Regions from separate parts of the Gracilibacillus salinarum genome, predicted to be linked through region 4. Evidence: riboswitches for the same ligand, from Rfam matches in the RefSeq annotation. Region 4 holds a riboswitch; each other region holds the start of a gene.
What was found. Region 4 has a riboswitch for S-adenosylmethionine ahead of MUN87_RS08130 (methionine ABC transporter ATP-binding protein). Riboswitches for the same ligand answer to the same signal wherever they lie in the genome.
Positions count from the first base shown of each region.

Region 1: another riboswitch for S-adenosylmethionine. It lies ahead of MUN87_RS09795 (PLP-dependent aspartate aminotransferase family protein); the one in region 4 lies ahead of MUN87_RS08130 (methionine ABC transporter ATP-binding protein).
Region 2: another riboswitch for S-adenosylmethionine. It lies ahead of MUN87_RS10205 (bifunctional homocysteine S-methyltransferase/methylenetetrahydrofolate reductase); the one in region 4 lies ahead of MUN87_RS08130 (methionine ABC transporter ATP-binding protein).
Region 3: another riboswitch for S-adenosylmethionine. It lies ahead of MUN87_RS19635 (5-methyltetrahydropteroyltriglutamate--homocysteine S-methyltransferase); the one in region 4 lies ahead of MUN87_RS08130 (methionine ABC transporter ATP-binding protein).

Region 1 is NZ_CP095071.1:2,104,165-2,112,138, forward strand. It holds gene MUN87_RS09775 (aminopeptidase) at 1-1,084, opposite strand, end outside; gene MUN87_RS09780 (ABC-F family ATP-binding cassette domain-containing protein) at 1,085-2,974, opposite strand; gene cls (cardiolipin synthase) at 3,098-4,540, opposite strand; gene MUN87_RS09790 (Hsp20/alpha crystallin family protein) at 4,622-5,077, opposite strand; SAM riboswitch class I at 5,337-5,443, shown strand; gene MUN87_RS09795 (PLP-dependent aspartate aminotransferase family protein) at 5,524-7,194, shown strand; gene MUN87_RS09800 (SGNH/GDSL hydrolase family protein) at 7,453-7,974, shown strand, end outside.
Region 2 is NZ_CP095071.1:2,194,081-2,202,054, forward strand. It holds gene istA (IS21 family transposase) at 384-1,928, shown strand; gene istB (IS21-like element helper ATPase IstB) at 1,921-2,688, shown strand; gene MUN87_RS10200 (nitroreductase family protein) at 3,535-4,098, opposite strand; SAM riboswitch class I at 4,268-4,371, shown strand; gene MUN87_RS10205 (bifunctional homocysteine S-methyltransferase/methylenetetrahydrofolate reductase) at 4,443-6,278, shown strand; gene metE (5-methyltetrahydropteroyltriglutamate--homocysteine S-methyltransferase) at 6,299-7,974, shown strand, end outside.
Region 3 is NZ_CP095071.1:4,175,518-4,183,491, forward strand. It holds gene MUN87_RS19610 (nucleobase:cation symporter-2 family protein) at 1-326, shown strand, start outside; gene MUN87_RS19615 (aromatic ring-hydroxylating dioxygenase subunit alpha) at 313-1,320, shown strand; gene MUN87_RS19620 (S-ribosylhomocysteine lyase) at 2,163-2,630, opposite strand; gene MUN87_RS19625 (Na+/H+ antiporter NhaC family protein) at 2,642-3,931, opposite strand; gene MUN87_RS19630 (SDR family NAD(P)-dependent oxidoreductase) at 3,961-4,725, opposite strand; gene MUN87_RS19635 (5-methyltetrahydropteroyltriglutamate--homocysteine S-methyltransferase) at 4,738-5,838, opposite strand; SAM riboswitch class I at 5,925-6,026, opposite strand; gene MUN87_RS19640 (HAD family hydrolase) at 6,303-6,968, shown strand; gene MUN87_RS19645 (8-oxoguanine deaminase) at 7,062-7,974, shown strand, end outside.
Region 4 is NZ_CP095071.1:1,725,088-1,733,061, reverse strand. It holds gene MUN87_RS08150 (DUF6516 family protein) at 1-271, opposite strand, end outside; gene MUN87_RS08145 (MerR family transcriptional regulator) at 274-1,026, opposite strand; gene uvsE (UV DNA damage repair endonuclease UvsE) at 1,328-2,293, opposite strand; gene MUN87_RS08135 (MBL fold metallo-hydrolase) at 2,405-3,067, shown strand; SAM riboswitch class I at 3,158-3,280, shown strand; gene MUN87_RS08130 (methionine ABC transporter ATP-binding protein) at 3,390-4,418, shown strand; gene MUN87_RS08125 (methionine ABC transporter permease) at 4,408-5,070, shown strand; gene MUN87_RS08120 (MetQ/NlpA family ABC transporter substrate-binding protein) at 5,080-5,922, shown strand; gene MUN87_RS08115 (M20 family metallopeptidase) at 6,115-7,290, shown strand; gene codA (cytosine deaminase) at 7,822-7,974, opposite strand, start outside.

The sequences.
Region 1 (7,974 bases), 380 kb from region 4:
TCATGTCAGAGCCGCCTTCCATATTGGTTGGATAAGCTTTTCCTAATGCGATATGGCAGGACGCATTTTCGTCATATAGCGTGTTATAGAAAATTAAGCCGGACTGTGAAATTGGTGATGCATGCGGTACTAATGCAAGCTCTCCCAATCGGCTGGCACCTTCATCGGTATCAAGCAGGTGCTTCAAGGTATCGTAGCCTTGATCTGCTTTGAAATCAACCACTTTTCCATCTTTAAATGTCAGGCTGAATCCATCAATCATATTCCCGCCATATACAAGTGGTTTCGTTGCGGTAACTGTTCCGTCAACCTTGTATTTGTGCGGCATCGTAAATACTTCTTCTGTAGGCATGTTTGGATTAAAGGCATTGCCATTTGGCGTTTGGGCCGCGCCGCCTTTCCAAATGTGACCCTCCGGTAATTCAAAGCGAATATTGGTACCTTCTGATTTGAAAAGTAATGCTTTGTACGATTTTTTATTTAAATATTCGCGAGCTTGCTTTAATGTATCGTTATGTGCATCCCATGCAGCAACGGGATCTTCTTTGTCAACGCGGACAATTTTGAAAATTTGCTCCCATAAGCTTTCTTTTGCCTCTTCTTTTGATTGATCCGGGAAGATTTTTTGTGCCCAGTCACCGGTTGGAATCGAAATGATCGACCATGGGATACGATCGTTCATCGTATATTGGCGGAATTCTTTCATTGCTTCGCCAGCAGCTTTATTTGCTTTTGCTACTTTGGAAGGATCAATATCTTTTAACAAATCCGGATTGGTAGAACGGATCGATAATAAAGCTGCACCATCTTCTGCAAATGCTAATTGTTTAGCAATTTGCCATTCCGGGATATCCGTTAGCACTTCCTCAGAAGCATATTGATATTTTAACAAGGTTAATTCATCATCTGCCCAGTTAACGTGTACATTTTTCGCGCCCATTTCGTATGCTTTGCGAACGACAATTTTGGCAAAATCGGCTCCCTCAATTGATGAATTAATGACTAGTGCTTGTCCTTCTTGTAAGTTCACACCTGTCTTTAACGCCAGTTCTGCGTATTTTTCTTGCAGTTGTTGATCTGCCATTTATGACTCCTCCTTCATTTCTTCTATTAAAAGGGAAAGCTCTTCCCATCTAACCATTTTTTGTTCCAATTGCTCTTCTAATTCACTTTGTTTGTTGTATAACGGCTGAATCGCACCAATATCACTGCCTGCTTCAGTAATTTCCGTTTGCACCTGTTCCAGTTCCGATTCTAATTCGGTAATCTCGTCTTCAATCGTATCCCACTCTTTTTGTTCATGGTACGATAATTTTTTCTTTTTCCGCTTGGGCTTCTGCGCTGCTTGCGATTTCGCAGGCTGGCTCTGTTCCTCTTCTTGCTTCTGCTGCTCACGGAATTCAGAATAATTACCATAAAAGGTGGTTAACGACGGACTTCCTGTGAATGCGATGATCTGCTCGATCGATTTATCTAAGAAATAACGGTCGTGGGAAACGGTAATTACAACGCCAGGAAATTGTTCCAGGTAATCTTCTAATACGGTTAACGTCTCGGTATCCAGATCATTGGTGGGCTCATCTAAGAACAGCACATTCGGTTCCTTCATTAAAACCGTCAGCAAGTACAATCTTCTTCGTTCGCCACCAGAGAGCTTACGGACCAATGTCCACTGCTGTGACCTTGGAAAAAGGAAGCGTTCCAGCATTTGTTCTGCTGTAATTACGGATCCATCGACCGTATGCACCACTTCTGCCACTTCGCGAACAAGATCAATCACTTTCAAATTTTCATCCAGTGGTGGATGCTCTTGTGTATAATAACCAATTTTCACAGTCTCCCCAACTTCAATCTCCCCAGCATCTGGTTCGATTTTTCCGGCAAGCATGTTGAGCAATGTTGTCTTACCACTTCCATTGGCGCCGACAATCCCTAACCTGTCACCAGGCTTGATTAACAGATTAAAATCCTTGAACAAAACATTGCCATCATAGGATTTACTTAAGTTGGTCATTTCCATTACCTTTTTCCCCAGGCGGGTAGAGCCGACCTGAAACGATAACGTTTGTTTGTTCGTATCGAATGTTTTTTCCTTCATATCTTCGACACGGTCAATGCGAGCTTTTTGTTTCGTTGTTCTTGCCTTCACGCCTGCTTTTAACCAAGCTATTTCTTTCTTAAGGATATTCTGGTGCTTGCGTTCTGCTTGCTGCTCTTGTTCTTCGCGCAGTGCCCGCTGTTCAAGAAATGTCTGATAGTTGCCAACATATGTATATAAATTGCCCTTGTCCAATTCAAACATACGATTCGTAATCCGGTTCAGAAAGTAACGGTCGTGCGTAACGAGTAAAATAGCGCCAGAATAAGAAGGCAGAAATTCTTCGAGCCATTCAATGGTATCATTATCAAGATGGTTGGTAGGCTCATCCAAAATCAGTAAATCAGCAGGCTGAATTAATGCTTTGGCGATTGCCACCCGTTTTCGCTGACCTCCTGACAATTGTTCGATCTTTTTGTCAAATGAAGGTACTCCTAATCTGGTCAAAATGGTTTTGGCAATTGTCATGGCATCCCATGCTTGCAGTTGATCCATCTTGTCCTGCATGTTTATGAGCTGCTGTTGCATTTTTTCATTGGCAGGATCTTGCTCCAATGCAAAAACGGCCGCTTCATATTTTCTAAGCGTCACCATGATTTCAGCATCCCCATAATAAATCTGATCTAATACCGTGTCGCCTTCAGCAAGACGAGGCTCCTGATCTAAATATTCAATGTGGTAGTCATTCGGATGATCAATCGTTCCTTGCTCCGCCTGGTCCATGCCTGCCAGTACTTTCAGCAAGGTTGACTTTCCTGTTCCATTGACACCGATCAGTCCAATTCGGTCCTGATCCGTGATCGAAAAGGAAATATGATCAAATAACGATTTGTCACCGTATGTTTTCACAAGTTCTTCTACTTTTAACGTGCGCATTCTATCGATCCTTTCGCCTGTGGTTCATTTGATTGCAAGCTATATTTAAGAGTTGTGACATCTACTTTTTACAATGATGGTGGACCATCTGCGAAAAAGAACTTAGCTGCTGCCAAGTTCTTTTTACAGGATTGGCGATATTAACCTTGCAATCGATTCTTTCGTACGAATCCAGAGTGACCGTTTTTGATACAGTGGCAAGGTTAACGTAGTTACATATTCCATATCTTTCTCAAATTCATCTACCAGCATTTCTGCAAGTGTTTCATTATATAAGAAGGCATTCACCTCAAAATTGAGACGGAAACTCCTCACATCAATATTTGCCGTTCCGATGGAGGCAATCTTACTATCCACTACTATCATTTTAGCATGCAGGAAGCCTTTTTGATAAATATAAACCGTTGCACCGGCTTTTAATAGTTCACCAATATATGAATAGGTTGCCCAATAGACAAACGGATGATCTGGCTTGTTCGGGATCATAATTCGGACATCTACTCCGGAAAGACAAGCTATTCTCAGAGCATCGAGCAGACTTTCATCTGGTATGAAATAAGGGGTTTGTATATACACATACTCTTTTGCTGACATGATCATCTTAATATAACCATGCTTAATTTGCTCCCAGTCTGAATCCGGTCCACTTGAAACAATTTGCATACCGGCGTGTCCCATTGGCACAGCATCGTAATAACGCTCATCATATTCAATATCGTGACGCGAGGCCTGATTCCAGTCTAATATAAAACGAGTCTGTAAATTCTTAACGGCACTTCCCTCAATCCGTAAGTGCGTATCACGCCAATAGCCAAATCTTTTATCCTGTCCAAGGTATTCATCACCAATATTGAAACCACCGATATAGCCTACTTTCCCATCAATAATCACCAATTTCCGGTGGTTACGGTGATTGATTTTAAGATTGACCTTTGGAATTAATGGCGGGAAGAATCCTTCTACCTCTGCACCAGCATGTCGCATTTTGCGGACTAATTTTCTGCTTAATGTTCTCGAACCAAGATCATCATAAAGGAAACGTACTTCCACCCCTTCTTTCGCTTTCCTAATCAATGCTTCTGCAAGTCGGACTCCGAGCTGATCAGACCTTACTATGTAATAAAGTAAATGGATATGGTCTGTCGCTTGTTCGATGTCATCTAATAACGAGTTAAACTTACGATTACCATCTGTAAAAATATTGACTGCATTGTCCTGTGTGAAAATCGCATCATTATTACGCAAATGTAAATAAAATAAATCCTTATAGGAATACAAACGGGGATCATTAATAAAGAAATCACCGTTCTCTATCTCCCGCAATTGGTGCTGCACAGCTTTTTTTACCCCTAATTTACTTTTGGTATCCCAAGTAAAAATCGTTTTGTTGCTTAACTTTCTTCCAAAAATAAGATATAAAATAAATCCAAATATCGGAATGAAGGTTAACACCATGATCCAAGCCCAAGTCGCTGTGGCATTTTTTCGCTCAAGGAAGATGATAGTTAATGATAAGACAATATTAAATACCAACAAAAAACTGATAATGAGCTGGGTAATCGCCAAACGAAAACCTCCTTTTTTAATAAACTCGTCTATTCCTAATATAGCACAATTATGAGCAAGCTAATAGCAATTGCTATTAGCTCAGTCAATACTTAGAGCGTCATCCTCTGCTTGATTTTTTGGCCCTCTTATTTCCAATACGCCATCTTGAAAACTTGCCTTGGCTGTTTTTTTATCGACTGCATATGGTAAGGTGATCGTCCGCTGTTTGCGTTGCTGTCTTCTTTCCTTATGATGATATTGATATGATTGTTGTTGCTGATCGGTTTCCTCTTCCTGTTCAACGGATACAGATATTTGATTGCCTAGCAATTTCAACTTGATCTGTTCTTTTTTTACCCCTGGCAAATCAACACGAACGATCCACTCATCGTCTGTCTCCACAACATCTGCGGGAATCTGTTTTGGCATCTTTACCTGTTCAAAGAAACTGTCAATCGTTTCCATTACATTGCGATTTGGTTTTTCATAAAGGAATGCATCTAGTTTCTTGATAAGATCTTCGCCCCACTCATTCTTTCCACCTTTTTGTGACATGTTCATCCCTCCTGGTCTCTTTACCCACTTTATCCTATGCATAGCGAACGAAAAATGATCATAAAAGGAGACTTCAATTGGTGGGGATTTTTGATCGCCACTGATTGCTGGCGAAGCGTATCGGGGAGTGATCGTCTGTTTATCCCTTGATAAAGTTTATGTTAAACCGCCAAGATTACTGTTCTTCGCAAAATTCTGATAAATTTGTTGACGCTTGGCAATAGATGACTTATAATGTAGACAATTCAATAGATACAAACTCTTATTTCGAGCGGCAGAGGGAATAGGCCCTGCGAAGCCCGGCAACCGTCAATTTTTTTGTTGAAAAGGTGCTAAATCCTACAGGTTTGACCTGAAAGATAAGAGGAGGACTGAACTTACATAAGCAACCTCTTCTTACTCTCGGTGAGAAGAGGTTTTTTTATTAGTTTAAAGGAGGTACATCAATGACAAATCCGTTTCAGTTTCCAGGAAGTGAAACCAATTTATTGCATGGCGGCCAACAAGTTGATCCTGCAACCAATGCACGTGCAGTACCAATCTATCAAACTACTTCTTATGTATTCAACAACACCGAGCATGCCCAAAATCTTTTTGCTCTAGCAGAAATGGGCAATATTTATTCACGTATCATGAATCCAACGGTCGACGTCTTCGAACAGCGTATTGCTTTATTAGAAGATGGCGTTGCAGCTGTTGGCACTGCTTCAGGTGCATCTGCTATTACACTCGCCATTCTGAATCTGGCCAATGCTGGTGATGAAATTGTAGCAGACAGCAATTTGTATGGCGGGACTTACAACCTGTTTAACACAACTTTACCTAAATACGGTATTAACGTGAAGTTCGTCGATGGTACCAATCCTGATAATTTCAGAGATGCGATCACGGACAAGACAAAAGCTGTCTATGGTGAAGTGATTACCAACCCTAGCTTACATGTACTTGATATCGAAGCAGTCGCAGACATCGCTCATGAAAATGGCGTACCACTTATCATCGATAATACCTTTGCTACTCCATATGTGTGCAAACCAATTAGCTGGGGAGCTGACATTGTCGTGCACTCCGCTACCAAATGGATTGGCGGACACGGAACTTCCATCGGTGGGATTGTGGTAGACAGTGGACGATTTAATTGGAATAGTGACCGATTCCCTGGTTTTACCGAACCGGATGATTCGTATAATGGTATTCGCTTCGGAATTGATATTGGGCCACCGGCATTTGCGATTAAACTTCGAGTCCAATTGCTAAGAGATATTGGTCCATCATTAAGCCCGCAGAATGCTTTTTATTTCTTACAAGGTCTTGAAACGTTGCATTTAAGAGTGAAACGTCATAGTGAGAATACCGAAGCTGTTGCGCATTACCTGAAAAATCATCCACAAGTGGAATGGGTTTCTTATCCTGGACTCGAGGATCACCCTTCCCACACATTAGCAAAAAAATATTTTTGTAACCTTTTTGGTTCTATGATCGTCTTTGGTATAAAGGGTGGTAGAGAAACTGGACGAAAAGTGATAGATCATGTACAATTATGGTCTCATGTTGCCAATGTGGGTGATGCGAAATCATTAATTATTCATCCAGCATCCACTACTCACCAGCAATTGTCGAAGGAAGAATTGAAGAAATCTGGTGTTACAGAAGAATTAATTCGCCTTTCTGTAGGTATTGAAACAGCTGAAGATATTATCGCGGACTTAGATCAGGCGATAGCCGTTGCAACAGAGAGCGAACCAACTATTTCAACGGGTGCAGAGAAAGCCATTTCCTGGGCATTATCTTCCCCACTTGCGAGAGAGAATGGCGATATTCGTCCGAAGACCATCGCAGTGGCTGGCTCAATCGAAGAATCGGAAGCACTCAGCAAATTATCTAAATTAGGTTATCACATCACCGAAGCCGATCAAGCAGACGGTGAGATTGATATATTATACATTTTAAATCAAAAAGAAGCAGCTGCTGCTTATACAAACCAAGCCAAAATCATCTGGTTTGCTGAAGGGCAGACAGAACCTGCTGTAAAAGAGAAGGCGGAAGCAAACGGACAAGTCGTTGTCGAGAACAAATGCCCATTTTATGAGGCAGACCGCTTGCGCCGAGGAGAGTAACTCTCCCTGACTATCGTTATTTATCTCCCCAAGATAAATATATATATGTGAGACCGCAGGCCATTCCGGTTTGCGGTCTTATGCTTTTTTATAACGAATTTTCTTAACACGGTCAGATTATATATGATACAATTCGTATCATTTCACAAATTGACTCATTTTCAATCGTTAACATGCATATTCTATAACACATGTTAGCAATCATAAATGGACGGGTATACTTAATAAGGATAAGATTTATAACTGTAGGTGTTGACCATGAGGAAAAAGGTATTAATGCTGGTCGTATTACTGATTGCTGCGATCACGGTGGTTGTTTATTTTAATTGGCCATCAGATCCGCAAGAACATTCAAACACGACCGACGAGACAACAAATAATCAGACAGAATCAGAGGACGAAACCGCTGAAGAGGAACAAACTGAAGAACCAGAAGAAGACAGCTCGATTTCTTCACACGTCCGTGAGGCAGTGATGGAAGCTCTTCATTTCTTCAAAAAAGATGCACATATTGTCGCTATTGGGGATTCGTTGACACAAGGTGTTGGAGACGAGGAAGAAAACGGTGGATATGTTGGTGTCTTAGAAGAGCAGCTTGATAACCAGAGCATTAATGTTTCCATCGATAATTTCGGAAAACGCGGTAATCGTACCGATCATTTATTAAAACGACTGGAACAAGAAGAAATTCAAGATTCCCTTAAAAAAGCTGATACGGTCTTAATTACGATCGGTGCTAATGATATCATGAAAATAATGAAGGATAATTTCGTAAACCTT
Region 2 (7,974 bases), 470 kb from region 4:
ATGCATATATAATTGCTATTGAAAAATGTCTAGAACCACTGCTTTTTGCTGTTTCATCCGTTGTAGCACTTCCCTAAAGCGTAGGAAATAGGCGGAGACTCCCGTATAATCAGCGCGAGCTGAAGATCCATTTATCTGTGCCTGTGTCTGCCAGTGTTACTTCGAGGTGAGCTTCCTCGGCACAAGGCAGCAAAGCAAAGATGCTGTTCAAGTAGTATCCTAGCTGAAGCCGTGCTTACAGGACGCGGAGCCTATTTCCGGAGCTTTGCAACGTATGTATATGGTAACTTAAAAGTGAGCCACTATAGCAATTGAAAACTGAGCCACTTTGATAGAAAATAACCCTAATGACATATTAGGGGGAAGCATCAGGAGTGATTATGTTGAGCGAGAAACAGACCATCATACAATTATATTTGGAGGGAATGAGTGAGAGAAAGATTGCTAAGGAAACAAAGAAGGCAAGGAATACTGTCAGTAAGTATATAAAAGAATTTGAGAAAAGTAGGAAGAATGATGTTCGTAATCTACCGATTACAGAAGATATTGTAAAGCCCCCTGCTTATAAAAAGAGAACGGGTAAAAAGAGAGTATTAACAGAGGAAATTAAAAATATTCTTAGAGGCTACATAAAGGATAATGAGTGGAAAAGAAATCACTATATGAATAAACAGCAAATGAAAATAATAGATATGCACGAGAGCCTAATAGATGCTGGGTATCCCATTAGTTATACAACTGTTAGGAACTTTGTTAATGAGGAAGCAGCAAAAACAAAGGAAGTTTTCATCAGACGGTATTGTGAACCAGGATATGAAGTTGAATTTGACTGGGGGGAAGTAAAGCTAGAGATAGATGGGAAGATTAGAAGTTTTTCACTTGCAGTGTTTACGTTAGCACATAGTAATTATCGATTTGCGAGGCTATATCAATCTGAGTCACAAGTTTGCGTGTTAGATGTTCATACGAAATTTATCGATCATGTTGGTTTTATACCTTCGGTATTTACCTATGACAATATGCGAACCGTTGTGAAATCATTTATTGGAACAGAGAGGGCCATTACGGATAGCATGATTCATCTATCTAACTATTATCAATTTAAAATTCGTCTCTGTGAACCAAGAAAAGGTAACCAGAAGGGACACGTGGAGCGAAGTGTAGAGTTTATAAGGCGAAAAGCCTTTTCATCGAAATACTCTTTTACGAGTTTAAGAGAGGCTGAAGACCATCTTTCTAGATCATTACAAAGAATAAATGGGCGACATCATCATGAACATAAAGAAAAGCACGTGATTTTAATGGAAAAGGAAAAGTCTGTATCAAAACTCGCAGTGATTACCCCATTTGACGTTGCTGATCTGGTTGAATGTCGAGTGGATAAGTATAGTACAGTAGTTATTAAACAAAATCATTATTCTGTTCCAGAAGGACATGTAGGAAAATACCTTAAAGCAAAGGTAGGAGCAGAGGAAATCAAATTATTTGTAGAAGGAGAGCTAGTGGCAGAACATCCACGAAATTGGGGGTTACATCAATGGGAGATGAATATCTACCATTATTTAAAAACATTTCAAAAGAAAAAAGGTGCCATCACTCAAAGTCAAAGCTTTAAGCAGGCACCAACACAAATAAAAAATATATACAACCATCATTATATCGGAAAAGAAAAAGAATTCATAGAGTTACTCCTCTATATTAAAGAAAATAACAACTTAGACAGGGTCTTAAAGGCGGTGGAAGAATTAAATTCTATACGAACAGGATATGTAAATACGGAAAGAATTTTATTCATTTGTGAACAATCTACTCCTGAAGGAGTCCAAGTATATAACCCTGATGAAACGATGTATCAATCAGAAAACAATATGAGAGCCTATGCCAATATGTTTAAGCAAATAGATGAAGGAGTAACTAAATATGGATAAAAAGCAGCAAATTGTAGAGATATGTAAAGAATTACGTTTACCAAGCATTCGGAAAATGGTACAGGAGGAAACAGATTTTCAAAATCCAAAACAAGCCTATGAAGTTTTATTGCAAGTTCTTTTACAGGAGAAAAGTGATCGGTTAGTACGCGCAAAGCAAAACAGAATCCGTGCAGCTAATTTCCCGCAGAAAAAGCTATTAGAAGAATTAATCGTAGAGGCATTGCCAAGTCAAGCAAAACAAAAATTACCGTTTCTAAAAACTTTGGATTTTATTACGGAAGGACAAAATGTCATTCTTACAGGATCACCAGGTACAGGTAAGTCACATATTGCCATAGGATTAGGTATGGAAGCATGCTTAGCTGGATATAGAGTGTTTTTTGCGACGGTACCCTCGTTAATTAACCAGCTTAAGGAACATCGTTCGGAGAGAACACTGCGATCATTTGAATTGAAATTTGAAAAATATGATTTGGTTGTTCTCGATGAATTAGGTTATATCTCATTTGACAAAGAAGGTGCAGAATTATTATTTTCTCACCTATCGTTAAGAGCAGGAAGGAAATCAACCATTATTACAAGCAACCTGTCATTTCTAAAATGGCAGGAGATTTTCCACGATCCAGTACTTACTGCCGCATTAACAGACCGTTTAACACACAAATCACATGTGTTAAACATGAATGGGCCTTCTTTCAGAATGAAAGAAACGGAGGATTGGCTAAAAACAAGTGCTGAGGAAGTGGCTCAAATTTAAATTGCGATTTGGCTCACTTTTCACTTGCGAAATACACAACGTAGATAAAATATTTCAAAATGACCGTTTTCCATACAGCCTTAGTTGACATAATCCATATTATAGTTACCTATCTCCTATTCAGCATGATTACTTCTACGACTGTACTTATATACTTTCTTTGCTTAAAATAAATAACAAACACCTGGGAAACACCATCATTTGTCTTCTTTCTTTTTAAACACTACAAATCTTGTTACGCTGCTTACCACTTTTGGTTCCTTTCTCGATAAACGATACAAATCTCGCACTGCTCCTCACCACTTTTGGTTCCTTTCTAAATAAACGATACAAATCTCGCACTACCTCACACCACTTTTGATCCCTTTCTCGATAAACGATACAAATCTCGCACTACCTCTCACTACTTTTGGTCCCTTTCTCAATAAACGGTACAAATCTCGCACTACCTCTCACTACTTTTGGCTCCTTTCTTATCTCGCTACTGAGAGGAATTATCTATTTTTCATTCTTATCAGCAAGTACCGTAGTTTTTCCTATACTTGCTACATTCAAGACTTTCATTACATCGCGCTTCTTTATCGCTAAAATTTTCCTGCCACAGAACAAAGGCGCAAGCGCCCGTTTAGAGACGTAGCGAGTGGAGCGAATCAACTGAGATAAAGGAATCACGGTGAACTTGCGAATCGATGATGACTTATCGTAGGGCGATTTCGCGAAGTCGCCTAGTCTCTGGGCGCTGGAGCCGGACGTGGCCGATTCTGTCAGCGAAACATCATATAGCCTAAAATTTATACTTTCCTGACACATAAAAAAATACAACAGGGAAACTTCCCTCCTGTTGTATTATAAAATCGTGATGCGGTTTTTGGCTGGTGTTCTTGGTACTGGTGTTTGGGATTTGGATGGGTAACCGACATGAATTTGTCCTACCACACGTTCATTGTCCTGCAAACCGATTAATGCTGCTGTCTCCTCACAGAATGCCAATTTACCAGACTTCCAAAATACGCTTAAGCCCTGCTCCCAGGCTAATAGACTGAAGTTTTGCAGTAAACAGCTTGAGGATGCATAGTCTTCTTCTTGAAGTTTTTCCTGTTTGTGTAATGTATTAATGACAAAGAAAATAAAAGGTACATTCATCACCTTTTGATATGCATTATCACCTATCACTTTCAGATCTTCTTCTGAAGCATTATGGCTTTTTGCTTTTGCCACTTCCCGATTAATTTCGGCTAATTTTTGTTTTGTTTCCTCTTGCAGAAATACAAAACGCCAAGGTTCTGTCATTTTATGATTGGGTACCCAAACAGCCGTCTCCAACATTTCTTCTATTTGTTCTATCGACACTTCCTTATCTAAATACGAGCCGATTGAGCGGCGTTCTTTAATTAACTGTTGTAAACTCATGAAGGCTCTCCCCTCTGTTAATGATAATCATTTTCAACTATTTTAATCTTATCACAGCTGTGTATACTGTCAAGCAAACTAAATTTTCTGAAACTTTTTCCAAAAAATACTTGTAATTGAATTGTTTTTAATGTAATATACTTACAAAAGTTACTAACAATTACATACTTTCTTATCCAGAGAGGTGGAGGGACTGGCCTGACGATACCTCAGCAACCGTCATATTAATGACAAGGTGCTAATTCCAGCAAGCGCAAAGCTTGAAGATGAGAGACATTTACCAATCTATCTCCGTCTTTAAGTAGACGGGGATTTTTTATTTTGCAGAAAAGAGGTGATTCTCCTTGCCAGACATTCTTACTAGTTTAAGAGATCGTTTGGTTGTGGCAGATGGCGCGATCGGCACCCTGCTCTATGCTCATGGTGTTGATCGATGCTTTGAATCGTACAACTTAAGTCATCCAGATGACATCTTACGTGTGCATCAATCCTATCTTGATGCCGGTTCCGAAGTGATTCAAACCAATACGTATGGTGCCAATTATATTAAACTGACACGCTTCGGATTGGAAGATCGTGTCCATCATATTAATTCCAAAGCGGTCAAAATCGCCAAAAGTGCAGCAGGCGATAAGGCGGCCGTACTCGGTACAATGGGTGGTATACGAGGTGTACAAAAGTTAGTAGCTTCGCGGAAAGAAATTGTCCGCAGTTTCAAGGAACAGCTCTTCACCCTTTTACTCGAAGGTGTTGATGGGATTCTACTTGAAACCTATTATGACTTCGAAGAGATCCAGGAAGCATTACAAATTGCCCGTGCAGAGACGAATATACCAATCATTACTAACGTCTCCATGCATGAACCGGGCGTTTTGGAAAATGGTATCAGCCTTCCCTATGCATTAGCTAAATTGGAAGATTCAGGGGCTGATGTCGTTGGTGTCAATTGTCACCTTGGGCCATATTACATGCTTAAAGCATTGGAATCTGTGCCTTTATTAGAAAAAGCATACCTGGCTGCTTATCCGAATGCCAGCCTGCCCGCCTATGAAAACGGGAAATTGGTGTATAGCGAACGCACCCAATATTTTGAACAGTGTGCCAAAGACTTCCGTGATCAAGGTGTCCGGTTACTCGGTGGCTGTTGTGGTACGACACCTGAGCATATCCGTGCTTTTAAAGATGGTGTTAAAGATTTAACACCATTAAAAGAAAAAGAAGTCAAAACCATTACGTTCACACCTGAACAACAAGCAACACCGCCACAACATGCTACTTTGGCCGATAAAGCCAGGCAGGATCATACAGTAATAGTCGAACTGGACGCACCAAAACATTTAGATACGAATGACTTCATCGAAGGTGTCTTTGCCTTGGAAAAAGCCGGTGTGGATGCCATTACATTAGCAGACAATTCGTTAGCTACACCAAGAATCAGTAATGTCGCCATGGCAGTCAAAATGAAAGAGCTTGGATGTAAGGTAAAACCGCTGATTCATTTAACTTGCCGCGATCGCAATTTAATTGGATTGCAATCACACTTATTAGGCATGCACACATTAGGATTCGATGAAATTCTTGCCATCACTGGCGATCCGACACGCATTGGCGGGTTCCCAGGCGCGTCCTCTGTATTTGATGTAACGTCTTTTGAATTAACCAGATTGATCAAACAATGTAATCAAGGATTATCTTTCTCTGGCAGCTCATTGAAAACCAAAACCAATTTTCAAGTGGCAGCAGCTTTTAATCCGAACGTTGCCAACCTTGAAAAAGCAGTAAAACGGATGGAGAAAAAAATCAAGCATGGCGCTGATTATTTTCTCACTCAACCGATTTTTAATCATGAACAAATCATTCAATTACACCGGTTAACGAAACACATTGACAAACCGATATTTATTGGCATCATGCCACTCACCTCTCATCGCAACGCAGAATTTCTACATAATGAAGTACCAGGCATGAAGCTGTCAGACGAAGTTCGATCACGCATGCAGCAGCATCAGAACAAAGAGGACAGCCGCAGAGAAGGAATCAATATTGCGAAAGAATTAATTGATACAGCCGTTCAATACTTTCACGGCATCTATATTATTACACCATTTATGCACTATCCGGCGACAGCCGAATTAACAGAATATGTACACCAGCAAACCAAAGCTGTAACGAAAATATAAATCGAAAAGGAGTTTTTTTAATGACTACTATTTTAAGCGCAAATCTAGGGTATCCACGTATTGGAGAAAAAAGAGAATGGAAAAAAGCAATTGAGGCTTTCTGGAAAGGTGATATTAACGAGGCATCCTTATTAAATCAGACGAAACAATTACGTTTAAAAGCGCTAAAGAAGCAGAAGGAACAAGGTATCGATGTAATCCCAGTAGCCGATTTTTCTTTCTATGACCACGTTTTAGATACGGCGGTTGCGTTCAATATTATTCCAAAAAGATTCCAGCACCATGATCCATCCGCTTTGTCTACTTATTTCGCTATTGCGCGTGGTGAGAAAGATGCTGTTGCTGCTGAGATGACTAAATGGTTTAACACAAATTATCACTACATCGTACCTGAACTGAAGGATACCGAACCAAAATTAATCGAAAACCGCGCGCTTCACTATTATCAAGAAGCGAAGCAAGAATTAGATATTGATGGAAAACCAGTTATCGTTGGCCCTGTTACATTTGTTAAATTAGCGAAAGGTTACCAGGAAGATGAATTAGAAAGCTGGGTAAACAAATTATTACCTCTATATGAGCAAGTACTTCAGGAATTAGCAGATGCTGGCGCTACTTGGGTACAAGTCGATGAGCCCGTATTAGGTACAAATCTTTCTGAAAAAGAAATAGAAATCGTCGAAAATGTTTATCAAACGATTGCCCAGAATGTCAACGGTATTCAAATCATCCTGCAAACATACTTTGAAACAGTTCAGCATTACGAGCGTGTCATCCAGCTCCCAGTAAGCGGGATTGGCTTAGATTTTGTCCATGGTGATAATTTATCCCTTATTCAAAAATTCGGCTTCCCGACTGATAAAGTTCTAGGCGCAGGTATTATTAACGGACGTAACGTCTGGCGAGCGGATTTAGAGGAAAAATATCAACTGCTTGAAGAAGTTAAACAGGCAGCAGCGGTTGATACACTCATTGTTCAGCCTTCTTCTTCCCTATTACATGTACCTGTTACCAAGCAGTTGGAAGAGAAACTGGATGATGTAGTCAAAGGCGGATTAAGCTTTGCCGATGAAAAATTGACAGAGCTCCATACATTGACCACTGCGCTTCGTGATGGAAAAGAAACTGTCAAAGAAGCATTTCTTGCTAGTACAGAAGCCATTGATGCGTTAAACCAATCGGAATACCGCAACCAAACGCCTGAAGCTGCTAGACAGGATGCGAAACGGGATTTACCTTTTGCCGAAAGAAAAAAACGTCAGCAGGAAAAGCTCAATCTGCCTTTATTACCGACAACAACAATCGGAAGTTTGCCACAAACAGCTGAAGTAAAACGTACCAGAACGAAATGGCGCAAAGCGGAAATAACGAACGAGCAGTATGTACAATTTGTAGAATCAGAAACAAAGAAATGGATTCAGATTCAAGAGGATTTAGATCTGGATGTGCTTGTCCACGGTGAATTCGAGCGTACCGATATGGTCGAATACTTCGGTGAGAAGCTGAAAGGGTTTGCCGTTACAGAATTTGGCTGGGTTCAATCCTATGGCTCCCGTTGTGTAAAGCCACCACTACTTGCTGGTAATGTTGAATGGGAAAAACCGATTACGGTAAAAGAAATCGAATATGCCCAATCTTTAACAGACAAACCGGTAAAAGGGATGCTGACAGGTCCTGTTACAATCTTAAACTGGTC
Region 3 (7,974 bases), 2.4 Mb from region 4:
CGAGTATTCCAGAAGTTGTTATTAATGGTGTTTTTGCTATCTTATGTGTGGTTATTATGATGAACGGATTTAAAGTTATTAAGAAAGCACCGTTTACAGAACGCAACATGATCGTGATTGGCGTACCGATTTTGCTCGCTTTGTTTGCCGTTTTATTACCTGCAGATGCCATGAGTACATTACCTCAGATTGTGACGTACTTCGTTGCTTCCGGAACAGCGGTCGGAGCAATTGGTGCATTGATTCTTAACTTCATTTTACCAGCAAAAAATGATGACAAAACGACAGATGCTGAAGCGGAGGATGTAACTTATGCAACAAGATAAATTATGGAATGAATGGCACCCGGTTTGTACAGCAGAAGAATTGCTAGATGATCCAAAACAAGTGCACGTGCTTGGTGAGCGAGTTGTTGTCTTTCGTAATGAAAAAGGGGTACATGCATTCAAGGATTTGTGTATTCACCGTGGCGCCGCGCTATCATTAGGAAAAGTGGTGGATGGCAAGTTAGTCTGTGCCTATCATGCCTGGGAATATAATGATCATGGTACGTGTACAAAGATTCCGGCGTTACCTTGTGAAAGACCAATTCCGAAAAAAGCAAGAGCAACGGTGTATCATTGTGAAGAATATCTAGGTCTGATCTGGGTTAATCTTGGTGACGAGCCGGCGCCATTCATTAAATATCCTGAAGGCGAACAAGAAGGCTATCGTACGATTATTTGCGGTCCTTATCATGTTAATGCGAATGCACCAAGAATTATCGAAAACTTCCTTGATGTATCTCACTTAATGTTTGTCCATGAAGGTATGTTGGGTGACTCTGACCATGCGGAAGTAGTAGATTATGATGTTGACTTTATTGATGGTCGTTTAATGACAAGCAAAATTCCTGTCTATCAGCCGAATTCAGATGGTCGTTCCAAGGGTGGCTACACCGATTATGTCTATGAAGTATTAAATCCGATTGTGGCCAGATTTACAAAAACAACAGAAGGTTCTGACGAAGAGTTTACGATTCTTACGGCAGTTAATCAGTTAGATCATGAGAAATGTCAGGTGTTTATGCTGTTAACAAGAAACTATGATTTAGATGCACCAGATCAGCCGTTTCGAGAGTTTCAGGATGTCATTTTTTATCAAGACTTAGACGTTGTTGAAAGTCAAAAACCAGAATTGCTTCCACTTGATCTGCAAATGGAAATGCACTTAAAATCAGACGCACTTACAATTGCATATCGACGCTGGTTGGATGAATTAGGCGTTGAAAATGGAACATTGCCAATCGATCGGGAAAAACGGAGTAAACGAAAGAAGTAAGATTAGAAGAAAATAAGGTATGGAGTGGTACTTATGCAGAAACCTGCAGGGTGCCACTTTTTGTTTTAAGAACAGAAGTATATAATCAACACATTAATTTGGTTCTTATAATAAGGGTTAAGTCATCCAAATCTGTATGACGGTGTGGTATTGCTAATTACAAAGAATACGTAGTAGAAGCAAACTGCGAAGTAAAAAGACTTTAGCGATGAGATCATTTTGAAATAGATAATGTACTAGGATACCGCTCCGTCCAACCACTCCGCGTCCTGCGGGGCACGGCTGAAGCTAACTTTGTGAAGAAGAGCGCTTCACAAAGTGGATCTTCAGCACCTGCACATTCCCGCGGGAGTCTCCGTGGTTGGCCTTCGCTAGGATGGGGGCTTTACAACTGATGTGACAAGAAGGATATTGCACGGATTAACCATTTTGATGATTTATAATGTCTAGCACCACTGCTTTTAGCTCTGCCATTCGTTGTAGCACTTCCCTAAAGCGTAGGAAATATGCGGAGACTCCCATGGGATCAGCGCGAGCTGAAGATCCACTTTGTAAAGAAAAGAATTTTCTTTGCAAAGTTAGCTGAAGCCGTGCCCCATAGGACGCGAAGCCTATTTCCGAAGCTTTGCTTAGTATATAATACATTTCAAAATAGCCAAATTGATAGACAGCTTGATTACTTTTTTCGCAATAAGTTACTTCGCAGTATATTCATACAGTGCATTATAAAAGCCAAACGCAACATGAATGTTAATTGAAACATTTCTTGTTGCGTTTGGCTATGGAGTAACTAAAATATTTTTTCCCAAGCACGTGCATCATATGATTCTATGAAAAGCAGATTAATCAGCAAATACATTTTTCCATTCTGCACGTTTGTCCAGCAATTCCTGTGCTAATGCTTGGGCGCCTTCGAGGCTGTGACTGGCAGCCCACCCGCACTGTACTTCGTTACATGCAGGTACTTCTGTTGCTGCTAGCACATCTTTTAATGATGCTTCTAATGCATCTAACACTTCATCATAATTGTCGTGATTAATAACCGTTAAATAAAAGCCGGTTTGACAACCCATTGGGCCAAAATCTACGACGGTATCATGATGATTACGAATGTTTTCTGCCATTAAATGCTCCAATGAATGGAGGGCGGGCATTTCCATATGCCCTTGGTTCGGTTGTTTTAAACGGACATCATATTTGTGGATGACATCGCCATTTGCGCCTTCCGTTGTACCTGCTAAGCGGATATAAGGTGCTGCTACTTTTGTGTGATCTAGATTAAAACTTTCTACGTTCATTTTTTTGACCATGTTTATCACTCCTATTTTTGTTTGAATCGTGGAAAACCTAACAAAATTGCTAGTATCCCAAAAATCAGTAATGCTATCGGATAGAAAGAATACGGTAGTATACTAACAGGGGAAATAGCTGCTAGTCCTGAAGCTGCTAGCATCTGCCCTCCATAAGGTACAATACCTTGCCATCCTCCTGCAAAAATATCGAGAATACTGGCAGACTTACGTGCGTCAATCTGATATTCATCTGCAATATTTTTCGCTAATGGACCGGTAATAATAATGGAAATAGTGTTATTGGCAGTGGCGATATCTGTTGTACTGACAAGGCCTGCAATGGCAAATTCTGCACCTTTCTTCGTTTTGATTTTACTTGTGACAGCATGTAACAACCATTGAATCCCGCCATTATGCTGAATAATGGCAATAATACCACCGATTAAGATTGCAACGATCGCAATATCCTCCATATTGATGATTCCTTGTGAAACAGCTTGAACGAAGGAAACGAGCGTATATGATCCATCAAATAAACCAATAATACCTGCAAAAATTGTACCACCTGTTAAGACAATCAATACATTGACACCAAGAATTGCGGCAATCAGAACGGTGAGGTACGGAAGTATTTTCACAAATTGATAGGAATAATCTCCAAGGGCATCGATTTGCTCACCAGATGTTACAATCCATAAGATAATAGCTGTGACGAGTGCCCCGGGTAGGACAATCCAAAAGTTCGCTTTAAACTTATCGCTCATCTTTGTTTTCTGTGTGCGAACGGCAGCAATGGTTGTATCAGAAATCATCGACAGATTATCACCGAAGATTGCACCGCCAATAACTGTTCCCATTGCTAATGCTAAAGGGATACCAGTTTGTTCTGCGATACCAATCCCAATCGGCGCTAACGCTGCAACAGTACCCATCGACGTCCCCATTGAGATCGAGATAAAACAGCCAACAATAAACAATCCTACCATTAATAGATTACTAGGAATTAAGGATAATCCTAGGTTGACGGTAGCATCGACCGCCCCCATCCCTTTAGCTGTTTGGGAAAAGGCACCTGCTAATACGAAAATAACAGCCATCAGCATAATATTCGGATGGCCAGCGCCTTTCGTAAATATATCAATTTTATCAGCAAGTTTTTCTTTTCTGTTCATCGCTAAGGCAATCCCACTTGCAATAATAACTGCCACATTTAACGGCATATTGGAAAAATCACCTGAGATAATGCCAGTTCCAATAAATAATAAGACAAAGATGAATAACGGGGCAAGTGCCGTTATATTCCCCTTGTTGTTAGACATGATGAATGCCCCCTTCATTTTTAGTTAAGTTAATGCATTGTCATACCACCGGTCACGTTGATTCCTTGACCAGTCATGTAATTAGCGTAATTGGATGCGAGAAAAACAACTACATTTGCAATATCTGCCGGTACTGCTGTTCGTCCGAGTGGTACTTGCGAATGATCTTCCGCTTGTATCGCTGCAGCATCTACTCCGCGTAAGTTTCCACCAATGACTCGTTCTTTTTTCTTCATTTCAGTTTCTACAATGCCTGGGCAGACTGCATTGACATTGATTTGATCCTTCGCTAATTCAATAGCAGCTACTTTTGTCATGCCAAGGACAGCGTGCTTCGAAGCAACATAGCTGCCCATTAAACGGTAGCCATTTTTGCCAGCTTGGGAGGCGATATTGATGATTTTACCACCTTCTCCTTGTTGCTGTAACTTCCTGGCGACAGTTTGCATGCACATATAAACACCTTTCGCATTGACATCCATTGTTTTGTCCCAGTCTTGTTCATTGATATCAACAAAGTAATCCATCGTTGAAATGCCGGCGTTGTTTACGAGAATATCGATTCGGCCAAAGTGCGCTATAACATTGTCTACCATAGTTGTTACTTGTTTTTGATCAGACACATCTACTTGCTGGTAAAAGAACTGTTCAGACTCCGTGGTCGCGGGTGGTGCCATATCGGCGACCGCCACTTTGGCACCACAATCCAAAAATGCATCGACGATTGCTTTTCCGATACCGCTAGTACCTCCGGTTACAATCGCTATTTTATTCGTTAAATCCATCGCATACATGTGATCACTCCATTATTCCAGTGTTTCTTTTGCTATATCTACTACGTATTTGAGCTTGTCCCATTGCTGCTGTTCGGTTAATTTATTCCCGTGATGTGTGGATGAGAATCCGCACTGCGGACTGATGCACAGTTGTGATTTTGGAACAAATTGACTTGCTTCTTCGATACGAGCTTTCATTTCGTCTTTATCTTCTAGTTCTCCTTTTTTAGAAGTAAAGATACCAATCACGACATTTGGTCCGCCAGCGGGAATGTGCTGCAACGCTTCAAATGTACCAGAGCGTTCATCATCATATTCTAAGAAAAAGGCGTCGACTTTTTCTTCGGCAAATAGACGAGGGGCAATTTTATCATAGGCACCGGAAAATGCGTGAGTAGATCGATAGTTTCCTCGACACAAATGAGTGGTGACATACAAATCTTGCGGTTTATTTTCTAGTACACGATTCACCATTCTTATAGACAGATCAAATAATTGTTCCATGGAATAAGCATGGTCGTAAATAAAGTCATTTTCCGTAACAAAACCAGCAATCGAAACGTCATCTAATTGAATGTAACGGCATCCTGCTTCATAGAAAGCAGCAAGTGCATCACGATAGGCATTCACAATATCATCGGCATATGCTTCGATATCTGGATAAATATCAGGATTTCTCATGCCAACATATAATAATTGATTAGGACTCGGGATCGTCTGCTTAGCAACGGCACGGCCGTCTACAATTTGATTAAATGTTTTAAAGTCTTGCAGAAAAGGGTGATCTTGATTAAATGAGATCTTGCCAATATTACGAACATTGTATGGTTCTGTCTCTTCGTCTTCGAAATCAAAGCCTTGATCCGGAACATATCCTTCGATTCCATTGAGGTGCTCCAGAAAATCAATGTGCCACCAATCTCTTCTGAACTCTCCGTCCGTAACTGCTTGAAGGCCAACTTCTATTTGCTTATCTACGATACGTTTTAATTCTTGTGTTTCGATGTCATGTAATTGACCGGCAGTGATCTTGCCAGTTTTGTAATCTTTTCTTGCTTGAAGCAGATTGGCAGGTCGCAAAAGACTTCCTACATGATCTGCTTTAAATGGTGGGTGAATAGAAATGGTCATAATTTATTTCCTCCTAATTAGTTTTTGCGAAATAAAAAAACCTCTCCTTTAAGAAGGAGAGGTCATTAAACAATGTTCAAATACTCTTCCTATCTTTTAAGCATAACGCTTCTGGAATTGGCACAATGCTGATAACAGCTGTTGCCGAGGCTTCAAAGGGCCAGTCCCTCCACCTCTCTTGATAAGAAATATCGTAAAATATGAAATTAATAAAATTAAATTTACCCTAAAATTCGACAAACGTCAAGTTAAAAATTTTTAAGATAGTACTTGAAGACCACCTGTCCCTTGTGGAAAAAAATAACTGTTCGCTGTACAATGAAGGTAATTAGGAGCCAAATTATATCAGATTGGCAGGTTAAATGCAGGCATCCAAGTAATCAAGCTGAACATGAAGATGTGTTCCTATAATATGGAATATGTAATGCTAGCTAGCAGCTTAGTGGTAATGAGGGGGAGTTGACATGATCAAGGCTGTTTTATTTGATTTAGATGGTACATTGTTAAATAGGGATGCTTCAGTACGGCATTTTATTACGAATCAATACGAAAGACTAGCTTCGTTACATCACTTATCAAAAGATTCCTATATTATAAGGTTCATTGAATTAGACAACAGGGGCTATGTCTGGAAGGATAAAGTCTACCAGCAGATGGTAGAAGAATTCGAGATAACGGGTCTAAGCTCAGAAGCATTGCTTGCAGATTATATCAGCCAGTTCCAGTTCAGCTGTGTACCTTTTGCTCATCTGAAAGAAACGTTGGATCATTTAAAACAGAGAGGTATCGCACTAGCTATTATTTCAAATGGTAAAGGACAGTTCCAATTGGACAATATAAAAGCACTAGGAATTGAACATTATTTTGATACGATCCTGATTTCCGAGTGGGAAGGAATGAAAAAGCCAGATCCTCGTATTTTTCAAAAAGCGCTGGGGCAATTACATGTACAGCCTGATCAAAGTATATTCATTGGCGATCATCCGGAAAATGATGTGCTGGCAGCGCAGCGTATTGGTATGCAAGCTATTTGGAAAAAGGACGCAGGATGGAGAACGTGTTCTGCGGATTGGGCGGTGGATGACCTGAAGGAAATCTTACCAATCATCATTGACAATAAGTTGGGATAACACGGTTTTACCTATACTGGTGTTATCACTACAATGACAAAATAAGCAATTCACGATTAATTTATTCTAAAAATAAACAAAGCAGGTGATACAGTGAGTTCTCTTTTAATTAAGAACGCGAGAAATATTATAACAATGGACAATGACAGAAACCAATACGAAGGCGGAAGTATGTATATTGAGGGGCAGGAGATTATTGCCATCGGTGAGGATATTCCATACCAAACCGCAGATAAAGTGATAGATGCGAAAGGGAAGATCATTTTTCCCGGTTTGATTAATACTCATCATCATCTTTATCAAACTTTTACCAGGAATATTCCACGTGCTCAGGATGTCGAATTATTTGATTGGTTGATCACATTGTACGATATTTGGCGTTACCTTCGTCCCGAAGACGTCTATTTAAGTGCAATGGTTGGGTTGGGAGAACTATTAAAAAGCGGTTGTACTACGGTATCCGATCATTTTTATGTGTTTCCTAATTCTGTGAGCGGTGAGTTGATCGATGAGGAAATTCGTGCTGCAGCTGATTTGGGCATTCGTTTTTTTCCAACTAGAGGGTCCATGAGTTTAGGACGATCAAAAGGAGGATTGCCACCAGATGAGGTTGTTCAGGACGAGGAGACAATTTTGCGTGACTCCCGTAGAGTAATTGAAACATATCATGATGCTAGTAAATTTTCTATGTTACGTATTGGGGTGGCGCCATGTTCACCTTTTTCTGTCAGCAAAGATCTTTTAACAGAATCGTCTAGTCTTGCCCGCACTTATGGCGTTAGAATGCATACACATCTTGCGGAAACACAAGATGAAGAAGATTTCTGTCGAGAGAAACTGGGTCTCCGTCCGTTGGAACTAATGGAAGAAACAGGGTGGATAGGCGAGGATGTCTGGTATGCACACGGCATATGGTTTAATGATGAGGAAATAACGAAACTGGGAGCATGTGGGTGTGGTATCGCGCATTGTCCGAGCAGTAATATGAAGCTCTCATCCGGTACCT
Region 4 (7,974 bases):
TGATGATCTTCCATTGGTACATATATTTTTTTACTATTCCATCTTTATATTTTTCAATTGCATGTAATCCAGTTTTACCGTAAACAGGGTGTTCAATAAATGGAAATAAAACAGATAATAAATTGGTTGTCAGCTTCATTTTAGGATAAACCTTTTCCTTAACAGGAACGTAAGAATAAGTTTCAAAGATATCTTCGAATTTTTCTATTAAGATGGGAAGGTCAGCCGGAAAAAGAGGCTTGTGAATGTCAGCATATGTTCTGTTCTTCATATTCAAGCCCCATATACTTTTTCTTTTAAATCTCGAAGCTCGTCTTCTAGACTTTCCCACTCGTAATAGTCAGGCAGGGTGTCCGCATCATTTTTATCTGCTTTTTGGAAAGCTTCTTTGACAGTATCTGCTTTGTATTTCATTTGAAATTCTAAAAGCTCATCTACGACCTCTTTTAGACGTTCTTCCGGTTTTTGATTCCATATTTTTTTTTGTTGAAACATCATTTGTACTCTAATCGCATAAACCGTGTCATGCCAGAGTGGAATCATGTGTTTTGGAATGCGGTAGTGAGAACTATTGTTAAGGTATTCGAATCCTTGTTTTACATATTTGTTTAAGGTTACTGTTGATACGCCGAGCTGTTCTGCAGCATCGGATGGCTTCAAAAGATAAGATTGATGATAGTCGAAGGCAATCTCCTTTCCGCCAATCTGATAATACCATTGTTCAACATCTACTTTAAATTTACCAAATTCATAATTATTTGTATATGGGTGGTTTGGACTGGCCAAGTGATCTAGCCATTTCAGTAAAGCAGTCCGGTTTGTATCTGAGGTGATAAATGAATAGTTAAAATGAAGTTGTTGCGTGTTCACATAGATGCTTTTAATTCGGTAACTATATACCCCCATCATCATCATCACGAGCTGACTAAGAATATAGCTGGTTTCTTTTTCAATCTTTGGCTTGTTATGCTCTTTAAAGGCTTGTTCAATTTCTTTTCCGGTTTCTTTATATACAGCAAAACTCATTATTCCCACACCTCCTCACCTCCATTATAGCTTCCTAGTTAATGAAAAGTCAATTTCATTAACCTTAGTTTATATTAATTTCATTAACACATTCTATCCATTCGTTGCTGTACTAATACACATGGGATTTATCACGACGCTAACCGTAAAACCCTCACTTTATCTTCTTTAACTATATGCACGTGAATAGGTAGATAGACTTTATATGGCTCTATCCCCTTTCTTAAATAATGATATATAAGGCTTCACCCAATAATATCAATTAGGATAAAATAGATTATCCCAAGAAACTACAAATCAACTACTTCAACCGAAAAGCCCCACCATCCATCACCTCCACATCCTCCCGCATCCCAACCTGCTTCATCAACCGGAACAATGCCGCATCTTTATACTTCGCTTCAATCATACAGTCAATCTGTGGAACGGATCCGTTTATCTCTTTTAAAAATCGAAAAAACATATCGACATCGATATAGTCGGCATGGTGTCGCATTTGTTCTTTGCTCTTGGGACTGGAGATATGCATTTTAATAGGAAGCGGCGAGTGCTTCCATGTCTGAACAATCCGTTCCCAGTTTTCCGTCCAGTTATCTTTTTGATGATGAGCAAGGTGATGATGATAATCGAAGACGAGAGGGATGCCTAATTTCTCGCATAAGAACAGCGTATCATCTAGCGTGAAGGAGGTATCATCATTTTCCAGCATCATCATTTGTTGTATCGTTCTCGGGACAAGCATCCAGTTGTCGATGAAGCGCTCCAGTGATCTCTCGGTTTCCTTATATTTACCGCCAACATGAATGACGCAGCGATGCTCAGGGTTGATGCCCATTCTTTTGAGCAACAAATAATGCATTCTCAGGGTCAGAATGGAATTTTTCAGTATCTCTTTTTTGATAGAATTTAACACGACAAAATGGTCCGGATGGAAGTCAATCCGCATGTGATGCTGCTTTACATAGTTACCGATTTCGATCAATTTCTTCCGTAATGGCTTCATATAATGCCAATCCAGCAGTTCCTGATGATTGGCTAGTGGGATAAGTCGTGAGGTCAGACGGTAAAAAAAGATGTCAGATGCTCGGTTATGCTTTAAAATTCGTAACGTGTTATGTAAATTATCGAGGGAGATTCGCTCTAATTTGCGAATGGCGGCTTCCCGATCTCTTATGGTTTCAAATTGCTTAAAAGTCATCGTTTGAGAAGGTGAGGCATTTTTTACATATTTACTCATGGCCACATAGCCTAGTCGGACGATTGTCATAGTTACCTCCTGGCATGCATAGTGTTACTGTTAGCTTTCCTTTATTTTCTTATATTTATGTAACCCTTTATGCCTTCAAACGTATCTATGGATGGGGAGTGGATGATGATGATGAAAATAACGAAGACTAATCAGCTGTATCAGCTAGCCTTTATGCCGAGATTTTTTCCGGTGAACTGTTATATTGTAGAGGAGGAACAATCCCTTACACTTGTTGATGCAGGATTACCTTTTTTCAAGAATGCGATTGTCAAAGCTGCGGCTGAAATCGGTAAGCCAATTGAAAAGATAGTCCTCACACATATTCATAGTGATCATATTGGAGCGTTGGCTGGATTGAAAGCCGATCTGCCGGAGGTGGATATTTTCGTACCTGCTGAAGATTTGAAAATGCTGAAGGGTGGGCTGAAAAAACAAATCAATCGTGTGCCATTTCAGCAAATTGAAGATGGTACTCAAATCGGTTCTTTGAAAGCGATCCTGTCACCTGGGCATTCACCGGGCAGTATGTCTTTTTTGAATGTGAACGATCATAGTCTGATAGCAGGGGATGCCTTCCAGACATTCGGCGGATTAGCTGTTTCCGGAGATGTCCGCTGGCAGTTTCCGTTTCCTGCCTGGGCTACATGGGATAAAAAAAAGGCGGTGGAAACAGCAGAGCGATTAGCGAATCTGCACCCTTCTGTGCTGGCGGTTGGTCATGGCGATTTGTTGTTTCATCCGGATAAGCAAATGAAGGCTGTTGTAGAACGTGCGCAACTAAGCTGGATGTAAGAGTTGCACAAATTGTCAGAATATGTTGACAAAAGGTAATGTGTGCTTTAAAATAACAACATTGCTATTTAAAAATTCATACTATTTTCATTCTTATCCAGAGAGGTGGAGGGACTGGCCCTGCGAAACCTCGGCAACGGGTTTTATTCTGTTTACGGAATAAAAAGAGCGTGCCAATTCCATCAAGTGAACCGTTCACTTGGAAGATAAGAGGAGTTTAATACATACTTATTGAATCTTCTCTTCTAAGAATGAAGGGAAGATTTTTTTGTTTTAAATTCATCTGAAGACACTACACAATACGGTAGAAAAGAGTGAGGCTATGATTGAGTTTCAGAACATCAGTAAGACGTACACAACGAACGACAGGAAAATAACTGCAGTGGATCAGGTTAACTTATCGATTGACCGGGGTGAAATTTTTGGCGTGATTGGTTTTAGTGGCGCTGGAAAAAGTACCTTGATACGCTGTGTCAACTTGTTGGAAAGGCCCGATATCGGTAAAGTCCTTGTTAATCACAACGATCTGTTAAGTCTATCAAAAAGTGAATTGATAGACGTGCGCCGAAAAATTGGCATGATTTTTCAACATTTTAATTTACTAGAATCGAAGACTGTCTTTCATAATGTTGGTTTTCCATTATCGTTAGCGGGAGTACCGCGGGCTAAAATCAAGCAAAAAGTAGAGGAATTACTAGCGTTTGTCGGATTAGCGGATAAAGCGGATCATTATCCGGAACAGCTGTCTGGCGGACAGAAGCAGCGTGTCGGCATTGCGAGGGCATTGGCTACTGACCCGGAGATATTGCTTTGTGATGAAGCGACCTCTGCATTGGACCCGCAGACAACGAGTTCGATTCTTGATTTATTGCGAAAAGTAAGAGATGAGTATCACATTACAATTTTAATGATTACCCATGAGATGCAAGTAATTAAAGAGATCTGTGATCGTGTAGCAGTCATGGAAGAAGGCAGGGTCATCGAGGAAGGTTCGATCTTTGATGTCTTTTCTAATCCACAGCAGCAAACGACGAAGAATTTTGTCAAAACGGTTATGAACGACGAGCTGCCGCAATCGGTGATGGACAAGGTGACGCATTCACAAGGCAATAGCGCCATCTATCGGTTAACTTTTGAAAATGATTCGACGGAAATGCCGCTTATCTCAGAAGTTGCCAAGCGATATGATGTGCACACCAATATTTTGTTCGGGCAGATCGTGGAGCTGCAAGGCCGTCCATTCGGTAATTTGGTCGTCGAATTGCGAGGAAAGTCCAGTGACATCCAACAGGCATATCAGTTTATCAACAGCAGAGTAAGAGTAGAGGAGGTTACAGCAGATGGACATTAAGTTAATGGATTTTTGGCCAAGAATTTTGGACGCGACCCTGCAAACACTGCAAATGGTAGGATTCTCGCTGGCATTTTCTTTAATTTTAGGACTACCACTGGGGATTATTCTAGTGATCACAAGACCAGGTAATTTATATGGTAATAAGCCATTTTTTAATGTGCTGAATGGCATAATTAATTTCTTGCGATCGATTCCTTTTATTATTTTGCTTGTTGCTATCATACCGTTTACTAGATTGCTGATTGGGACGACGATTGGTACAGCGGCAGCAATTGTGCCGTTAGTCGTTTTTGCAGCACCATATATTGCAAGATTAGTAGAGAGCAGTCTGCTGGAAGTATCACCTGGCATGATTGAGGCAGCAGAAGCGATGGGTGCGAAGCCTTGGCAAATTATTTTTCGCGTCATGGTTCCAGAAGCATTCAGTTCTTTAATTTTGAATATTACGATTGCGACGATCGGGATCGTTGGTGCATCGGCGATGGCTGGTTTTGTCGGCGGTGGTGGACTGGGCGATTTAGCGATAGCATACGGTTACCAGCGTTTTGAAACAGATATTATGATTGTGACGGTTTTACTGCTCGTATTAATCGTACAGCTGATTCAATCACTAGGAAATACATTATCCAAAACATCACGAAGAAGGTAGGTTTTTTCATTGAAAAAGAAATTATTGGTCTTATTAATTTTAATTGCAGGAATTCTGGCAGGCTGTGGCAGTGACGATTCAGCGAGTGCCGGGGACAGTGAAAGTGAAGAAGTAACATTGAAAATCGGTTTGAACGGTTCGGGTGTTCCGATCTGGGAATTTGTGAAAGAGAAAGCTGCGGAAGAAGGCATTAACCTCGAGCTTGTAGAATTCTCCGACTATGTTCGTCCTAATATGGCTTTAGCAGATGGCGATATTGATTTAAATGCTTTTCAGACGGTATCTTATTTTGATTCTTTTATTGAAGAAAGAAATCTTGATTTAGCACCAATTGCAACGACAATAATCGCACCAATGGGTTTTTATTCTGAAAAAATTGAAGATATAAGTGAAGTTCCAGACGGCGCTAAAATTGCACTGCCACAGGAAGCCACTAATATGGGGCGTGCGTTACTTTTAGCTGAGAAAGCTGGTTTGATTACATTAGAAGAAGGATTTGACGGAAATGGCGATCTGTCTGCTATCGTTGAAAATCCAAAAAATCTTGAATTTGTACCAATGGTTGCGGCACAGACACCGCGTGTATTGCCTGATGTTACGGCATCAATCATTAATAACGGGGTAGCTGTGGAAGCAGGCTTCGTACCAGTGGAAGATGCGATTTTTATTGAAGATGATACAGCGACACCTTACATCAACATCATCGCTGCACGTTCAGATGAGGTAGATAAAGAGGTCTTTCAGAAGTTAGTAGAGATTTATCAAACGGAAGAAGTGGCAGCACATATTGAAGAGGTATTTAATGATTCATTAATTCCTACATTTGTGCCGTTGGATCAGATTGGCTGGTAAGGGAGTGAGGGGATGATCGTTGTCCCCTCCTTTTTTTACACGTTAGGAAAGTATAAAATTTTAGCATAGAAGCATTTCGACGTAGTGAAAATTTAAAATGTAATAAGTATAAGAAAAACTGCGGCACTCGCTAATGGACGAGGCGAATGCCGAGTTTTTCTAAAAACATTAGAAATGAATGGGGGAAGCATCATGTTGGAACAGATTATAATCGAAGAAATTGAAAAAAATATCGCGACGTATCTGGATATCAGTCATCAAATTCATGCCAATCCTGAACTTGGTAATGAGGAGTTCTTTGCATCAGAGTTATTGCGAAATCGCCTCAGTGAGCAAGGGTTTGCTGTACAGTCTGGCATTCCGGAGCATGAGACAGCATTTATTGCCCGATTCGCTTCGGAAAAACTAGGGCCGAAGATCGGTTTTTTGGCAGAGTATGATGCCTTGAAAGGTTTGGGACATGCTTGTGGTCACAACATTATCGGGACGTTGAGCGTTGCGGCTGCGATTGCATTAAGTAAAGCACTTGATCAAATTGGCGGGGAAGTCGTGGTATTCGGTACACCAGCAGAAGAAGGCGGACCAAATGGCAGTGCGAAGGGAACCTTTGTCAGACATGGACTCGTCCAGGAAATGGATACGTGCATGATGATTCATCCGTATGACAAAACGGCTGGTACAGCACCAACATTAGCGGTGGATCCGATCGATTATGAGTTCTTCGGCCGTCCTGCCCACGCAGCAGCGAAGCCGGAAGATGGTATCAATGCGTTAGACGGTGTGATTCAACTTTATAATGGCATTAATGCATTGCGCCAGCATGTTACCGATGATGTCCGCATTCATGGGATTATCCTCGACGGAGGCGATGCGGCCAATATCGTACCGGAATATGCAAGAGCGCGTTTCTTCGTTCGTGCGAGCACACGAAAAGCTTGCGACGAGGTGACGGCAAAGGTTAACAAGATCGCAGAAGGTGCGGCACTTGCAACCGGTGCTGAGGTAAAATACGCGCGCATCCAAAATGGTGTCGATGATTTTAACATCAATTCTGCTTTTGATGCTGTATTCAAGGAACGTATTGTGGAACTGGGCGAAGACTATCATGAAAGATCAGAAGGTATCGGATCCAGTGATGCAGGGAATATCAGTCAGGTCGTACCAACGATTCATCCTTTTATTAAGATTGCAGAGAGCGGAACCTCTCCGCATACGATCGCATTTCGCGAGGCAGCAGTCTCGGAAAAAGGTGACCAGGCGTTGATTACCGGTGCGAAGGCACTAGCGTTAACTGGGCTTGATTTGATCACAAAGCCTGAGTTGTTAGCAGGAATTAAAGAGGAATTTGAGAACAAGGTCCATGTGTGATGGACCTTGTTTTTTATTGTACGTTAGGAAAGTATAAAATTTTAGCATAGAAGCAGTTCGACGTAGTGAAATTTTAAAATGTACCAAGTATAAGAAAAAACTACGGCACTCGCTAATGGACGAGGCGAATGCCGAGTGTTTCTAATACGGCAGAAAATTTTAGCAATAAAGAATTGCTAATAGACGTGGCTATTGCCGTGTGTTTCTAATGTGCTGTTCGAATCAGTTGGGATGCTTGGCTATTAGCAGTTGCTGATACATCTGGATTGATAGCAGCTTTTTATCGCAAAGTTAGACAGACGCAAAGACGATGATGTGACGAACTTCAGGCGAAAGGAGGTGCAGGAGCTGGTCGAACGCATGAAGATGAGAGAAGTTCAGGCGAAAGGAGGTGCAGGGGCTGGTCGAACGCATGAAGATGAAGGAACTTCATGCGTTGGACAGTACATAAGGTTGTCCAACACATGAAGATCAGAAAACTTCTAGCAAAGAGCTTGCAATAGTTCATGAAATGCATGAAGAGTCAGTAGTCTATCTCTCGAAATCTATATTTTCTTTATGGTTACCTATCCATATGGCTGTTTCTTTTGGTTGGGTTTCCATGATTTGTTTTCCGTTACGATAAGATGCTACAACTTCTGCTTGTTTGCGGATAGCATCGTAGACATTGGTTGCATTTAAAAT